2 linked regions of the Anatilimnocola floriformis genome follow. The protein of the gene in region 1 binds, or shares a complex with, the protein of each later gene. Links are inferred from orthologs where the notes say so. Each region holds a gene or a part of one and is shown on either strand. Other genes may lie near its edges.

What was found. The genes of interacting proteins can lie anywhere in the genome.
Region 2: the proteins of carB (region 1) and carA are in contact, whole or in part, in a solved structure (PDB 1KEE), measured with the Escherichia coli proteins. The link is inferred for Anatilimnocola floriformis from one-to-one orthologs.

The regions. Positions count from the first base shown.
Region 1 is NZ_JAMLFW010000002.1:866,891-875,984, reverse strand. Bases 2,604-6,488 are described here. They hold carB (carbamoyl-phosphate synthase large subunit), read left to right. Parts: upstream 2,604-3,000; coding sequence 3,001-6,288; downstream 6,289-6,488. Other genes in these bases: M9Q49_RS28150 (hypothetical protein), read right to left, coding at 6,304-6,488; M9Q49_RS28160 (hypothetical protein), read right to left, coding at 2,604-2,682. In the rest of the region: M9Q49_RS28175 (PhnD/SsuA/transferrin family substrate-binding protein), read right to left, coding at 12-1,142; M9Q49_RS28170 (hypothetical protein), read right to left, coding at 1,289-1,870; M9Q49_RS28165 (HEPN domain-containing protein), read right to left, coding at 1,883-2,311; more of M9Q49_RS28160, read right to left, coding at 2,308-2,603; more of M9Q49_RS28150, read right to left, coding at 6,489-6,846; M9Q49_RS28145 (hypothetical protein), read right to left, coding at 6,859-7,410; M9Q49_RS28140 (polyprenyl synthetase family protein), read right to left, coding at 7,426-9,094. UniProt on the Escherichia coli protein: Large subunit of the glutamine-dependent carbamoyl phosphate synthetase (CPSase).
Region 2 is NZ_JAMLFW010000001.1:4,970,590-4,977,329, forward strand. The notes cover bases 1,010-3,970. They hold carA (glutamine-hydrolyzing carbamoyl-phosphate synthase small subunit), read left to right. Parts: upstream 1,010-1,897; coding sequence 1,898-3,043; downstream 3,044-3,970. Other genes in these bases: M9Q49_RS19530 (aminotransferase class I/II-fold pyridoxal phosphate-dependent enzyme), read left to right, coding at 1,010-1,263; M9Q49_RS19540 (S8 family serine peptidase), read right to left, coding at 3,165-3,970. In the rest of the region: more of M9Q49_RS19530, read left to right, coding at 1-1,009; more of M9Q49_RS19540, read right to left, coding at 3,971-6,740. UniProt on the Escherichia coli protein: Small subunit of the glutamine-dependent carbamoyl phosphate synthetase (CPSase).

The sequences.
Region 1 (9,094 bases):
TGGTGACGGCGTCAGGGATGGCGATCTTCGGATTGGAGGAGCGAAGAAACTTGATCTTCGATGTCGCGAACCGACTGCCAATCGTTTTGATACGAAGCCGGCACGAAGCGCGATTGCTGGGCGGCGGCGTACGCTTTTTCCAGCGAAGTGCCGGCCCAGCGGAACTCGAGAAACGCGGTCTTCACCTTTTCGGCGAGTTCCGGTTTCAACTGATGGGCGTAGGCGAAACACGCCGGCGGATAGGCCTTGGATTTGTAGATCGAGCGGATCGACTTTTCGGCAACGTCGCCGCGACCGATGATTCGCCGCAGCAGATCACTGGCCACGGGCGCTGCGTCGCCGCGATTTTTTGCAATCACTTCGATGGCTTGTTCTTGGCCGCTGACAAACACGGGGGTGTAGTCGCGTTCGGGCTGCAGATTGAAATCATTCCACAGGATCATCAGCGGGGCTTTGAAACCAGAGTGCGAATACATCGACGCGAAGAACACTTTCTCGGCGCCCTTGAGCTGCGACACTTTCGTCACGCGACTGTCGGCAGGGACGATGATCTCCATCTCATAACCAAATTTGCCTGCCTCATCGGCCATGACGCAAAAGGGAACAGCGCCACCTTCGTTCACATTGAGCGTCACGGCGCCCGTGTTCAAACAGGCCAGATGAATCTTGCCAGCGTGAAAATCGCGAGCCTGTTGCAAGGTGGGCGGGGTGGCCTCGCTGGACGAGAGTGAAGTTGGTTCGGGTCGCAGAGTGAGATGCACCTGCTTGCCGGTTACTTGTTGCAGGTGAGAAACGAAATCGGACCACTGCTGGGTCTCGCTTGCCAGGTCGCGACCGAGGATTTCGAACTCTAAAGTTTCTGGATCAAGCCATAGCGCCGGATCCTCGGGCGCGTCGGCGACCAGATCGCCATTTTTGTCCGTTAGGCTTTGCGACAGACGCTTGGGCGATCGCAGGGCGAGCTTCACGATGGCTAGGAAGTCGACCGGCGGCGGCGTTTCGCGTTGCGCCTGACTGTAAAGCAGGCCGAAAACTCCCAGCACGACAACGATGGCTGGGATTGCGACGAACAACAGGCTCTTGAACGAGAACTTCGCAGACTTATTAGATGCGGCTCGCGCGGCAGTTACTTCGCCCGTCATAAAACGCGTCTCGGTGAGCGGCGTGACTAATCGCGTTCAGGGTATAGGTTGCGCTAGCGTCCTCAATAAAGGTTGTGTGTATGTTTGATGAAGATCGATGGTGGGGCAGAACGTGCGCGCTGAAAAATTCTGCCAAATTCCGCGTCTTAACGCAGTTCCGCACCTGAGACAAACGAAACCGTGGCGCCGGGATACTCGGCAAAGACGGCAGCGTATTCGGGGATGGCGCAGAGCAGTCGCTGGAGCTCGCGTTGATTGCGCTGGCGAGAGAGTTGGGGCAGCGCTTCGCTGGAAACTCCCAGCGGCGTGTCGACGAAGGTGTCGCGGCCGAGAACTTCCTGCTTCCCTTTCCGCGAGGTCCAGACAAACAGACCGACGAAGCTGAAGAGAAGCATCGTGATCAGGCGCGATATTGCGTGGTCCTCTTCAGCCGCCTGCTCCCGTTTCCAGCTACGTTCGCAGTGAATGCGAAAGATCGCGACAGCATTGACGCTGCCATGAGTAACTGGGCAAACCAGGTTGCTCGGCAGCAGTCCCTGTTTGACAGCGTGAGCCACACGCTCGGCAGCGTTGAGCGGAATCGCCGTTTCGCCGGCGGCTACGCGCAGTGCCGACAATCGCGGCACTCGCACGCTCCGCCGGCAACCGGGGCACTCGAGCTCAGTGCCCGCCTGCGTCGCTTCGACCGGCACATCGCGTCCGCATGGGCAGGAAGTGGTGTAGGGCATGGCTGGGCTGGTTTAGGAAATTCGATTCGGCAGTTGTTGCTGATAAGTATGCAGCCCAGCGGCAATTTCTGTGCGGGGCGGTTCGGCTTGCATTTGCAGCAGTAGGGATTTGATCCGCTCGGCGCGTTCCACGGAATTCTGCGCGACCTCCTGCGTCTCGCAACCCACATTCGTCAACTCATAATCTGCTCGGCGGCGCGATTCATACAAATGCGAAAGGTACCGAGCCGCCTCGATTCCGATCGGATTGCGCGATGCCATCAGCGGCTTATGTAGGTCGTGATCTTTGCCGGCGGGGAAGTTCAACTCGGCAAGAAAGAGACGCACCAGATGAAAGGCGCAATAGTAGGCTCGGCTGGTTGCCGTCCTGGCATTCGCAGCATCGTTTTGTGAGTGGGCGGCCAACTTGCCTGCTTGCGCCAGGAATGCCTCCGGTTTCATTCGAAAACCACCGCCAGGCGGATGTCCATGGCTTCCACTGGATATTGTCTATCAAGTTCCTTGAACACTTCTGCCTCTTTGTCGACCACTTCTCTAGTCGATCCCTGGCCACGAACGATAAATGTGTACCATTTCGATTCCGGATCGTCGGGCGCGCTAGCAATTTCCACTTCTACCGGGCCGGGAAAATACTGTGCGCACAGTTCGCGGGCGAAAATCATCGCCGGTGAATCAATCGGAAAGAGGGCCGGCCGTGATTTCTGTTCGAGATGACTGATCCGCTGCAGGGCGTTTTCCACTTTGGCGCGCAGCAGAATCAGTTCCTGTTCGACCTCGTTGCCGGATGAGGTTGCTGCCGGTTGAGCAATCATGAATTTCGCTTCCCACATCACCTGAAAACGGATTTTCCTGCAAACTCATCTTAGCTAACAACTTCGAGAAAATCCCCGTCCAATCCTGCGGCAACTCCGGTCGTTCCGCCCCTTTCTGCTGCCGCCAAAACGTGATAAGTTTGTGAGATTTTACTCGGCACGCGGCAATTGCGCTGGGAGTGCGCGCTGAAGCCGAATAATGGACGCTCGTGACGAGTGAAATCGCCCGGAAGCGTGTGATCTGCGTACTCGCAGCAACAACACGCCCGTCTCTCCGCCAAACTCCTGTTCCCTTTGATTTCCAAGGATTGATCGCTCGTGCCAAAGCGAACCGACCTGAAAAAGATTCTGCTCATCGGCTCTGGTCCCATTGTCATCGGCCAGGCCTGTGAATTCGATTACTCGGGCACGCAGGCTTGCAAAGCCCTGCGCGAAGAGGGGTACAGCGTGGTGCTGGTCAACAGCAATCCCGCCACGATCATGACCGACCCCGAGATGGCCGACAGCACTTACATCGAGCCGCTCACCTGGGAGATCGTCGAAAAGATCATCGAAAAGGAACGCCCCGACGCGATCTTGCCGACGCTCGGCGGTCAAACCGGTCTCAACCTGGCCATGGATCTCGCCAAGCACGGCGTGCTGAAAAAGTACAACTGCGAAATGATCGGCGCCCGGCCCGATGTCATCGCCAAAGCCGAAGAGCGCGAGCTCTTCAAGCAAGCGATGCACAAAATCGGCCTCGGCGTGTGCAAGGGCGAAACCGTCAAAACCGTCGAACACGCGCGCAAGGTGCTCGCTGAGGTCGGCCTGCCCGCGATCATTCGCCCCAGCTTCACGATGGGCGGCAGCGGTTCGGGCATTGCCTACAACCGCGAAGAATTCGACCGCATGGTGCGGAACGGCCTCGATTTGTCGCCGGTCACCGAAGTGCTGGTCGAGGAATCGATCATCGGTTGGAAAGAATACGAAATGGAAGTCGTCCGCGACATGGACGACAACGTGGTCATCATCTGCTCGATCGAAAACTTCGATCCGATGGGCGTCCACACCGGCGACTCGATCACGGTCGCGCCGGCCCAGACGCTGAGCGACAAAGAATATCAGCGGATGCGCGATGCGAGCATCGCCGTTATTCGCGAGATCGGCGTCGAGACCGGCGGCTCGAACATTCAATTTGCGATCAATCCGAAAAACGGCCGGATGATTGTCATCGAAATGAATCCGCGCGTGAGTCGCTCCAGCGCGCTCGCCAGCAAAGCGACGGGCTTTCCCATCGCCAAGATCGCCGCCAAGCTTGCGGTTGGTTTCCGCCTGCACGAACTGGCCAACGACATCACTCGCAAGACGTTGGCCTGCTTCGAACCTGCCATCGATTATGTCGTGACGAAGATCCCACGCTTCGCTTTCGAAAAATTCCCCGAAGCCGACGCCACGCTCATGACGCAAATGAAAAGCGTCGGCGAAACGATGGCCATCGGCCGCACGTTCAAGGAGTCGTTTCAAAAGGCCCTGCGTGGTCTCGAGGTCGGCGCGTTCGGCTTTGGTTGCGACAGCAAGGATTTGTGGGGCACGCCGCATCAACCATCGAACGACGACATCCGCGGCAAGCTCGCCGTGCCGAACGCTGATCGCGTGTGGCACTTGCGGTATGCGATCAAAAGCGGCATGAGCCCGGCCGAGTTGTATCAAATCACCAACATCGATCCGTGGTTCCTCGATCAGCTGTACGCCATCGTGCAGATGGAAGACAAGCTCCGCGCGATCGGCAGCGTGAGCAATTGCGACGACGCCACGCTCCGCGAAGCGAAGCAGTTCGGATTTTCCGACCGTCAGCTGGCCACGCTGTGGGGCGTCACCGAGATGGATGTTCGCGCCAATCGCAAGGGCCGCAACATCATCCCCACGTACAAGGCAGTCGATACTTGCGCCGCCGAATTCGAAGCTTACACGCCCTACTTCTACTCGACCTACGAGCAGGAAGACGAAGTGCCGGCCGCCAAGCCCGATAAAAAGCGGATCATGATTCTCGGCGGCGGCCCGAACCGCATTGGCCAGGGGATCGAGTTCGATTATTGCTGCTGCCATGCGAGCTTTGCTCTCCGCGAACTCGGCATCGAATCGGTGATGGTCAACAGCAACCCGGAAACCGTCAGCACCGACTACGACACCAGCGATCTGCTGTTCTTCGAACCTCTCACGACCGAAGACGTCCTCAACATCTTCGATCGCATCAACCCAATCGGCGTGATTGTGCAGTTTGGTGGTCAGACGCCGCTGAACCTCTCGCGCGCTTTGCACAACGCCGGCGTGCCGATCATCGGCACCAGCGTCGATACCATCGAAGCAGCTGAAGACCGCGAGAAGTTTGCCAAGATTCTGAACGAGCTCGGCTTGAAGCAGCCGGCCAACGGTATCGCCCGCAACATGAATCAAGCCCGCGCGGAAGTTGTCCGCATCGGCTTCCCTTGCCTCGTTCGTCCCAGCTTCGTGCTCGGCGGCCGGGCGATGGAAATCTGCTACGACCACACGCAGTTCGAACGCTTTGTCGCCGAAGCCTTTGTCGTCGCGCAGGATAAGCCGGTTCTCATCGACCGTTTCCTCGAGGATGCCACCGAAGTCGACGTTGACTGCATTTGCGACGGCGAAAATGTGATCATCAGCGGCATCATGGAGCACATCGAAGAAGCCGGCGTCCACTCGGGCGACTCGGCCTGTGCAATTCCGCCCTACAGCTTGCCTGGTCCGGTGGTGCAAGAGATTCGCGAAGCCACGGCTGCCATGGCTCGGCACTTGCGAGTTATTGGTTTGATGAACGTGCAGTTTGCGGTGAAGAAGGAAGAAGGCAAGATGGCCGTGTATGTGCTCGAGGTGAATCCTCGTGCGAGCCGCACGGTTCCCTTCGTCGCCAAAGCCACCGGCATGCCCGTCGCCAAGGTCGCGGCCAAGGTGATGACCGGGGTGTCGCTGCCTGACCTGGGCATCACGCGCGAGCCGATTCCCGCCGCGGTCAGCGTCAAGGAAAGCGTCTTCCCGTTCCGCAAGTTCGCGGGCGTCGATATTGTGCTCGGCCCCGAAATGCGGAGCACGGGCGAAGTGATGGGCATCAGCGAGCGTTTCAGCATCGCCTTTGCCAAGGGTCAACTTGCGGCTGGCACGTTGCTACCGACGAAGGGGTGCATCTTTGTCAGCGTCTCGGCCCGCCACAAGGAAGCCGTCGTCGATCTCGCGCGGCGGCTGAGCACGTTGGGCCATGAGTTAGTTGCCACGGAAGGGACCGCCCGCCGACTGCAGGAATCCGGCATTCCAGTCACGCAAGTGAAGAAGATCGCCGAAGGCCGACCGAACTTGCTCGACCATTTGAACGACGGCCAGATCACGCTGGTCATCAACACGCCCAGTGGCAAGGGTGCCCGCACCGACGAAGGCCGCATCCGCGCCGCCGCCGTGCAGCTGGGCGTTCCCTGCATCACCACCATCCAGGCCGCTGAAGCAGCCGTTAAAGCGATGGAGGCCCTGCGTCACGAATCGATGGAGGTTCAATCCCTCCAGGATCGCTTTGCTGCGAAGAAGAACGAAAGTCCCGCATTGCAACCTGCTACGGTTTAATCGCGGCAGGAACGCTTAAGAAACGACGATTTCCAGCAGTTCCACTGCTGGTTCGCCATCGCAGTAAATCAGGGCAGTGCGGCCGAAGACTTCGCTCCCTACCGGCAATTGAAAATGCTGCGCCAGCTCCGCGCCACAGGTGATGCGATAGATCTGCTTGAGCTCGACCTCGCGCAGCACGTTGTGCTTGATCAGCACGCGGCCGAGCGGCGTTTGTTCCTGGCGGATCTCGTCGCGAACGGCAGGACTCACGGTGTTGAAGTCGAGCCGCACGATGCCGAACTGCACCACGCGGCTGTCGCTCTGCCGGGTGAGCAAAATCTTGCGGCTGTAGTGTTGACCGGTGGTGATGCGATCGAGCACGACGACATCGACGGGGCTGTGATGGTAATGCTCGACCGTCACAGTCATGTGCGAATAGTGCGCGAGCAGGTCACGATAGGCCTGCGGAATTTTATTCGGCGCGACGGCGGTGAACACACCGAGCTCGGCCAGGTCAGCATAGAAAATCGCCGCCAGTTCTTGCAGGTCGGGAATGTCGCTGACTTGATCTGCCATGACTTCAGTTTATCAAAGGGTGTTGGCGGGTGTGGCCGCTTGCGGAATCTTCATTGAGCGAACGAACTGCTCCATGCGGCCTGCCGCGGCGAGTTCTAAAGCACGCGTCGAAATCCCGACAAAAAAGACTTCGTTGCACATGCGTTCGATCTCGTCATGGCCGACGATTTGTCGCACCTCGTCGAGCGGAATTTCGACAAAGTCGGACTTCGGTCGCAACAGATGAAAATCAGGAAGGGCTTTCCAAATCGCGTTTTTCGCCGCCACCAGAATCCGTAAGTCGGGTGCAAACCAATAGCTAACGATCTCTCCTTCCCATAAGTCGAACCACCAGTTGCGCGCGTCGCTGAGACTCGGCAGCTGCAAGGGAAAGAGAGGTGTTTGCTGGATCGTGACGTAGTCAAACTGCTGTTCGAAGGAGGGAGCGGCGGAAATGAGCAGACATTTGCTGCAGCTGCTGTCTCGACATCCAAACCATTGCGACGACTTGCCACTCTCTTCAACGAGCCATTGCTTGAATGCTGTCAGCGACTTAATGGCTGTCACATCGGCGTGGCTTGGCATGTCCGCGACCCGTCGTTACTTCTGCGGATTGATTTGCGGCGTGATTTGCAGAACCGGCGGCGGTGCACTCGCGGCAGACGAGTGATCGAGCACGCTGTCGATTAGATAGTAGAGCAGGCGGCGAAGTTCTTCCGGCTGAATTTCGTCGGCGATCGCTTCGGCCCGCTCGCGATGCTTGTCGATCAGTCGGGCCGCTTTTTCAAAGGCCCCAGCTTCGTTATACAACTGCCGCACACGGGCCAGACGAGCTGGACCATCGAGTTGCGAATTCGTAACCAGCGACAACAGCTCTTCCTGCTTCGACGCGTTCAGCCCTTCGATCGCGAGAGCCCAGAGAACCGTTGGCCGGCCGCCGAGCGTATCGCCGCCGGCTGCGAGCTTGTTGTGGTTGTCGCCGTCCCAGTCGTTCAGATCATTCAGAATCTGAAAAGCGACACCCAGGTTGCGGGCGAATTGCTTCATCGGCTCGGCGTAGGCTTCGGCCGGTCCCGCCAATCGGCAACCGCTGTAGAGAGCCGCTTCGAAAGCAGGGGATGTTTTCAGGGCGTAGATTTTGAGGGCATCGATGGGCTTGAGTCGCTTGTCGCGCGCATCACGCCAAAGCAACTCAGCGCCTTGGCCTTCGCTCAAGCGGAGGTGGGCATCGGCGAGACAGTTCAAAATATCAGCGACGGCGTTGCCGCCGAGCGTCGCGGTTTCTTTGCTGACGAGGCGATAACCGAGGCCGATCAGATAATCGCCCACGTTGATCGCCGTGGGAATGCCGAAGCGGCGATGGACGGTTTCTTCGCCGTAGCGGAAGGCGTCTTCGTCTTCGATGTCGTCGTGCACGAGCGAAGCTTTGTGAAATGCTTCGATCGACATAGCAGCGCGGCGAATGGCCAGCGGAACCGCGGCCAGATGCTCGGCGCCATTCGCGAGCGTGCCGTGGCCGCCGGTCAGCGCGTCGTGCACCGCGAGCGTGATGAACGGCCGCGAGTACTTGCCGCCCTTGGCGAGAAAGTCGTGCGCGATCTGCTCAGTCGCGGCAATCGGATCGAGTGCGGCAGCGCTATCGCCGGACTGCAAGCGTTTGCCGCCGCGCAACCGCGGCAACAAAACTTCCAGCTCATCGGGCTTGAATAGATTGGCTGCAGCGCGAAGCAGATGGACGTAGGTGCGAGTTTGCTGCGCGGGCGTGGCCGGTTTGACGCGGATCATGTCCATGACCCAGTCTTCATCGACGCTGGTGTTGCGGCAGTCGCTTGAGAGGAGCGGCACGGCCATGCAAGGAATGCCGGCGAGCAGAATCTTGTCGATCGCTTTTTCCAGCACGTTCAAGCAAGCGACGCCGACGATCGCATCGACGTGGCCGCTGACGATGATCTTCAAAACAATCGGCGAGCCTTCGGCGACGAGCACTTTGTAGCCCATCTTCTCGGCTTCGGCGCGAAAATCGGCGATGCTGCACGCGCCGCAAGTTTTGCACTCCAGACCGAACTCGTCGTAATCGGCGGGGCAACCTTCGGCATGCTTCAAGCAATGCGGCAGCAGGAACAGCCGCCGCGCGGGATCGGTTGCAGCTACCTGGTCGCGCCAAAACTCGCTGCTGAGGACGACCAAGATCCAGCCGAGGAAACCTTCGGGCTGATTGTTGTCGGCGAGCAACTTCCGCGCGATGACTTCCATCTGATCGATGGTCATC
Region 2 (6,740 bases), on another replicon or contig:
AGTCCGCCGTTCAAGATTCAACTCGCCGATCGCCTGGTCAAGCTGCCGCCCTATGTGCTGGCACGCGTGAACGCGCTTCGCGACGCCAAGCGGCAAGCCGGGCAAGATGTCATCGACTTGGGGATGGGCAATCCGAGCGAGCCACCGCAGGATGTCGTCATCGACAAGTTGAATGAAGCGGCCCGCGATCCGAACAACCATGGCTATAGCAAAGCCACGGGCATCTTGAATTTAAAGCGCGAGGTTGCGGCTAAATATCAGCGGAAGTTCGGAGTTCGACTCGATCCGCACAACGAAGTGGTCGTCACCATCGGCTCGAAGGAAGGCTTCAGCCACATGTTGCTGGCCACCGTTGGCCCTGGCGACAATGTAATCATTCCCGCGCCGTTTTTTCCCGCTCACAAATATGCCGTGGCCATGGCTGGCGCTAGCGTGATTGCGCTGGAAGTAGGCAATCACGAACGGTTTTTGTCGGATATCGCCTTCACGTGTGAGCATCTGTCGCCACCACCGAAGTTGGTGGTGTTCAACTATCCGCACAATCCGTCGAGCGTGACCGTTGAGCCAGAGTTTTGGGTGGAAGTGGTGAAGCTGGCGAAGAAATACGGCTTCATGGTGATCAGCGACTTTGCCTACGCCGACGTGGCCTTTGATGGGTATCAACCGCCGAGCTTTCTGGCCGCTCCGGGCGCGAAGGAAGTGGGCGTTGAGTTCACGACGATGAGCAAAGGCTACAACATGGCCGGTTGGCGCGTCGGCTTTTGCTGCGGCAATCCGGAGATGGTGAAGGCGCTCGGCGTGATCAAGGGCTATTACGATTACGGCCTGTTTCAAGCGATTCAGATCGCTGCCATCGTCGCCCTGCGGCACACCGATGCTGCCGTGGAAGCTCAATCGCGCATCTACCAGGCCCGCCGCGATTTGCTGCTCGATGGTCTACGCAAGCAAGGCTGGCAAGTGCCAACGCCGAAGGCTGGCATGTTTGTGTGGGGCAAATATCCTGAGCCCTGGGCCAGCCAGATGAACTCGGTCGACTTTGCGATGTACATGCTCGAGAACGCCAACGTGGCCCTCAGTCCCGGCACCGGTTTCGGCTCGGCTGGCGAAGGTTATTGCCGGATGGCGCTCGTGGAAAACGAGAACCGGCTGAAGCAGGCCCTGCGACAGATGGGGCGTTGCTTAGAGCGCGATTCGAAGCCGCATCAAGCGACCGAACCAGCCAGCAATGGGGCTGAGAAGAGTGTCGTTAGCGCAACGGGCTAAGAAGCCGGATCGCCTTCAGCGCGACCTACATCGATAGCGGATATGCTTTTCCGCTATCGACAAGCGACATCGATGCCACCCGAATTAGTGGCAATAAAGTGCAATATTTGGGATGCTGCATTGCAGGAATTTCTTGCCTCTAAGTCTTTCTTAGCAACGACTTGCGACAGAAATGACTTTTTGCATCACCTGTTATAATCTCGGGGTACGAAAGCGGGGGGGGCGGATGCTTCATTTCCGCGTTTCCCGCTCGCACGCTGCGGTCTATCTAATGCAGCTATTCGCTAAACGAGTCGGCTGAATCCGCCTCGTGGCCTCTGCGACTTGCGGCAAGTCCAGACGGATGATAGCAGCGGTCTCCTACCCGAACCGCCACTCTGCCGGTAGAATTCTCGCGTTTGGATTTTTCCGATCCAATGAAGATGTGGGCGCATAAAAAATGGAAGGGCTTCTGATCGCCGCATCAGAAACCCTTCCGGGACGGCTGTTCGGAAAATGCTTGCGCACTGACCGAAGACCCACAGCCATTGAATCGGTATCGGGCCAATCCTTAACAAGACTTTAAGCTGCCCGCCGCGAGCGGGACATTCGGACGATTTCCAACTCCCCATTCACAGCAAAGGTTCCCATCCGCATGTCGCAACCGGCAAAGCTTGCCCTGGAAGATGGAACGGTTTTCACCGGCACGGCCTTCGGCGCCATTGGCGAGATCGATGGCGAGGTCTGTTTCAACACATCGATGACCGGCTATCAAGAGATCCTCACCGATCCCAGCTACCGCGGTCAGATCGTGACCATGACGTACACCGAGATCGGCAACTACGGCGTGTGTGCTGATGATCACGAGAGCCAGAAGCCGCACTTGGCCGGTTTCATCGTGAAGGAATTTACCGAGAAACCGAGCAATTTCCGTTCGCAGGAATCGCTCGACGCTTATCTGAAGCGTCACAACATCGTGGGCCTCGCTGGCATCGATACGCGGGCGCTGGTGCGGCGGCTGCGCATTCGCGGCGCGCTGAAGGGCGTGATCAGCAGCGTCGATCTGAACGACGAAAGCTTGATTGCCAAAGCCAAGTCGAGCCCCGGGCTCGTCGGCCGCGATCTGGTGCGTGAAGTGTTGCCCGAGCAACCGCGCAGCTGGAATGAAAAACTGAGCGAATGGGCCAAGCTGCCGATCGAGCCGAACCCGGCGTTTGACGATCAGCGGTTTCACGTCGTGGCGCTCGACTACGGCATGAAGTGGAACATCGCCCGCCACCTGACCGACGAAGGTTGCCGCGTGACAATTCTGCCAGGCACCTCGACGGCTGCCGACGTGCTGGCACTCAATCCCGACGGCGTGTTCCTGTCGAACGGCCCCGGCGATCCAGAACCGCTGCATTACGCCCAGGAATGCATCCGCGGAGTGCTGGGCAAGGCCCCGGTCTTTGGCATCTGCCTTGGCCATCAGCTGCTGGGGCTCGCTTGCGGGGCCAAAACATTCAAGCTGAAGTTCGGCCACCGCGGCGCCAATCAGCCGGTGCAGAACCTGGATACCGAGAAGATCGAAATCACGTCGCAGAACCACGGCTTTGCCGTGGAAGAAGACTCGCTGCCAACGTGCCTCGAAATCACGCACCGCAACCTGAACGACAACACCGTCGCCGGTCTGCGACACAAAGAAGTTGCCGCCTTCAGCGTGCAATATCACCCCGAGTCTTCGGCAGGACCGCACGACAGCCGGTATCTGTTCCGCCAATTCCGCGAGCAGATGGCCGCAGCCAAAGGCCTGACAGTTTAGTGGTTCGAAAACTCCCTCACCTTGGTACGCCGAGGCGAGGCATTCTCGGCAAACAAAAAAAGCGACCGCCAAACTTAAGGTCTGGCGGTCGCTTATTTTTTTCAAGCGATCTCAATCACGCTTACTTGTTCCGCAAACCGAACCGCTTCCGCGATGACGGTGTGCTGGTGAAGAAATCGGCCCATTCCGACGGCGTGGTTGCGGCTGCATTGCTCGTGCTGCTGCTGTTGTTGTTCGCCATCAAGTGATCGACAGCACTCAAGTACTGCTGCTGGCTATTGTCACCGGTCGAGCTACTAGCCGACGAGCTGTTGCTGCTCGTGGCCAGAGGCGACACAACCACGGTCGGCACACTGGCTGCGACTGGCGCTGCGGCATCACTGCCGGTCGAGCTTCCTTCCGCAGTGTATTCACCGGCCGAGGCTGCCGGAGCGACAGACGCACTGGTATCTTCGCCAGCGTGCAAGGACGCGAAGCTTGCGCTGTTCAACCAATTTATGATCGGGATCGCATCGAAGGCCGAAACATTACCGTCGCCGTTGACATCGATATAGTATTCAGGCAACTCGCTGGCCGCTGCCAGTCGGTGCGATTGCAAGCTGCGAGTGCCATACGTATTCAACTCGTTGATGACGGTGATTGCGTCAAAGGCAGTGATCAGCGAATCACCGTTCACATCGAGTGCGTTACGCAAGTTGACGAACTCTGGCGCACCTGGATCCAAGATCGTGATGGTCGGCAGCGGCACCAGGAAGACCTGGGAATCTTGCAACGCTACAGGATTTGGGTCGCCTACGGTTGGCGGCGCCAGCACGACTTGCGAACGTTCGCTGGCATCTTCGGCCGGATCGGCGACAAAGCGGAAAGTGCCAGCCGCAGTAGCGTTGAAGCCAATACGCACCACATGCTTCACACCAATTCCGACCGGGCCGCCTGTAGCGCGATTGTCGCGAGCCGAACCGAGCTCGTTAATCACACCTTCCGGCGAATTCACAATGCCGTTGTTATCGAGGTTGTAAACCGGGTCGCCAGGATTGAGGGCCCGGAAATCGATGTAGGGCGTGATCGTGCCGTTGTTATCAAAGTCCGCATTGGCGACTGCGGCGAAATCCTTGTCGTACAGCAGGTCGAGGAAGACGGCTTCCACGCCGCGGACAGCATCGGTGCCACCCGGCCGCAGGTCTTCGCTCATCACGTCGACGAAGAACAGTTCGTTCTTATCGATATGGAAGCCCGGATCAACTCCCTGCACGAATCCACGAGCATCGACAACTCGCAACGAAATCGCGGCGAGATACTGAGCATCGGGGGCTGCTGCAGGTGGTGACGGATTGTTCGTCACTTGGATCGTGACGGTGGCGGAGGCATCGAGCGTGCTCGGATCCGCATCGGTCGCCACATAGGTAAATTGCACGGTGCCGACAAATCCCGTTGGCGGCGTATACACCAGCAGATTGGGGTTCACGGTGTCGCGCGTCACGGTACCAGTGGGCAGCAAATCCGCGGGGTCTTTTTTCGGCTGCGTAAAGCTGCCGACGCTGATGGGCGACGACGGCGTGAAGACGTCGTTTTCGAGCACATCCATCGTGATCGAGACGGGCTGCGGCGAGGGGTTCGAGACCACATTGCCGACCATGGTGAAGGTATTGTCGACCGGCCGCGGATCCTTGGCGGTCACCAGCACCTGCACGGTGGTGGGGCTCGAAAGCTTGCTGGGATCAGCCAGCGGATCGAGCGGATCGTAGGTCGTCGGATCGTACACCTGATAGGTGAAGGTGTAGACGCCTGTGAACGGGTTCGTGCCGCCGCGCGGAGTGAACAGCAGCACATCGCGAGTGCCCGAGGTATCGAGCGTGAGCAAGTTGCCGTCGATGTTGGCCGGGAAGCTGCCGGGCAGAATCTTGAGTTGCAGCGAGATCGGGAGCGGATCGTTGCGGAGCACATCGAGCGGATTGTTCGCCGTTTCCTGCTTGATCAGCGGATCGTTCGTATACAGCGGGTCGTTCGGCGGCGGGAAGAGCTGCTCGGGGAAGCGATCGGGACGCGCAATCGGAGCATCCGAGAAGACCGGCAGCTGATAATCTTCGACCTCGCCATCCTGTGCTGGTCCATTGGGTCCCAGGTTGCGGTCGTGCGAGTAACGCATGCGGAGATACGTTACGCCCGGTGCCGCATTGGCTGGAATCTCGAACTGCACCGTGTTCAAGCCGTTCGAGGCGAGATAGTTCTTGACGATCTGATCGGTGGCCTGATTGAAGTTGCCATCGCCGTCGAAGTCGATCCAGGCTTGCAGATAGCCAGAGGTCGTGTTGCTGTTGGTGACGGTGAAGGTCAGAAAGCCACTCTGACCTTGAACCAGTTGAACCGATACCAGGCCATCTTCGTCGTTGGGCCCACCCGTGGGATCGTTGTCGTCGCCGGTGGCTGCAACCGAGGGGATGCCGTTGGCTTCAAAATCCTGCTTCGTGCCCAGCATGAAACCGGGCAGAATGCCGTGCGACGGACCACCCTTGGCAATGGTCGTACTGAAGGCATTGGGAATGCCCGGCAACGATTCCGGCAAGTCGCCATAGTCGCGGGCTGCTCGGTTGCCGAAGACGATTGGTGGATTGGTGGTCGTGCCGCTCACGACCGTCACATCGATGTACGGATCGGCAAAACCTGCGGCATTGGTTGTCGCGGGGACTGTGGGAATAAAACCGCCGCCGAGAACCTCGCGCACCGGATAAGTGCCGGGCTGAACGTTCGGAATGGTGAAGTTGCCGTTGATATCGGTATAGGCGCCAGGCTCACCAACGTTGATGCGGCCGTTGTTGTTCACGTCGACATAGAACAAGACGCCCTGCATGCCCGGCTCACCAGGATCACGCACGCCGTCGCCATCGAGGTCGAGGAACTTGGTTCCCTTAATCGTGCCCGGCGTCATGCGATCGCCGAAATTGACATTGGCGAAGTCCTGGCCCCGCGTGGCAACCGTGATGACGAACGCGCCGCCATTGCTCGTGGTAACCGGAGTGGTTTGCGTGAAAGGTGTTTGCACGACCTGCCGCACGCGATACGTACCTGTGTTGACCCAGGCATCGAAGGCATAAGTTCCCGTCTCGGGACCCGTGCCGGTCGTGTTCGTCACCGTCACGCCGCTCGGCTCGCCGACGTCGAACACGCTGTTATTGTTCACATCCAGATAAACAGTCCAGCCACCAAGGCCACCTTCGCCAATCCCTTGCCGTTTATCGTTGTTGGCATCCTGAAAGACCGTACCGCTGATGGTGGTCTTGGGAATCGAATTCAATGCAGTGAACGCATTCAAGCGGCCATCGGCCACATTGAGATTGTTCATGTACGGAATCTTATCCGCGGTATTGATGATGAGATTTTTGACTTCCACGGCAGTCAAATAGGGCGCTAGCGAGCGAATGAGCGCTGCGGTACCCGCGACCAGCGGCGTGGCAAAAGAAGTACCGGTGCCGATCGCAATGTTCGTAATCTGCCCTGGCCCCACGATCTGGCGAAAGCCAGTGAGCATGACGTCGATGCCCGGTGCGGCAATATCGACCTGCGTTGCGCCATAGCCAAATTCCGGCAACCCGCCCGGAATCATCGCGGGACCCGGAACTTGCATTTCGTCATAGGCATTCGAAGCCGTGACCGTGATCAGTTGATCGACGTTATAGCCGGTTGGCGAGTCGAACGTCGT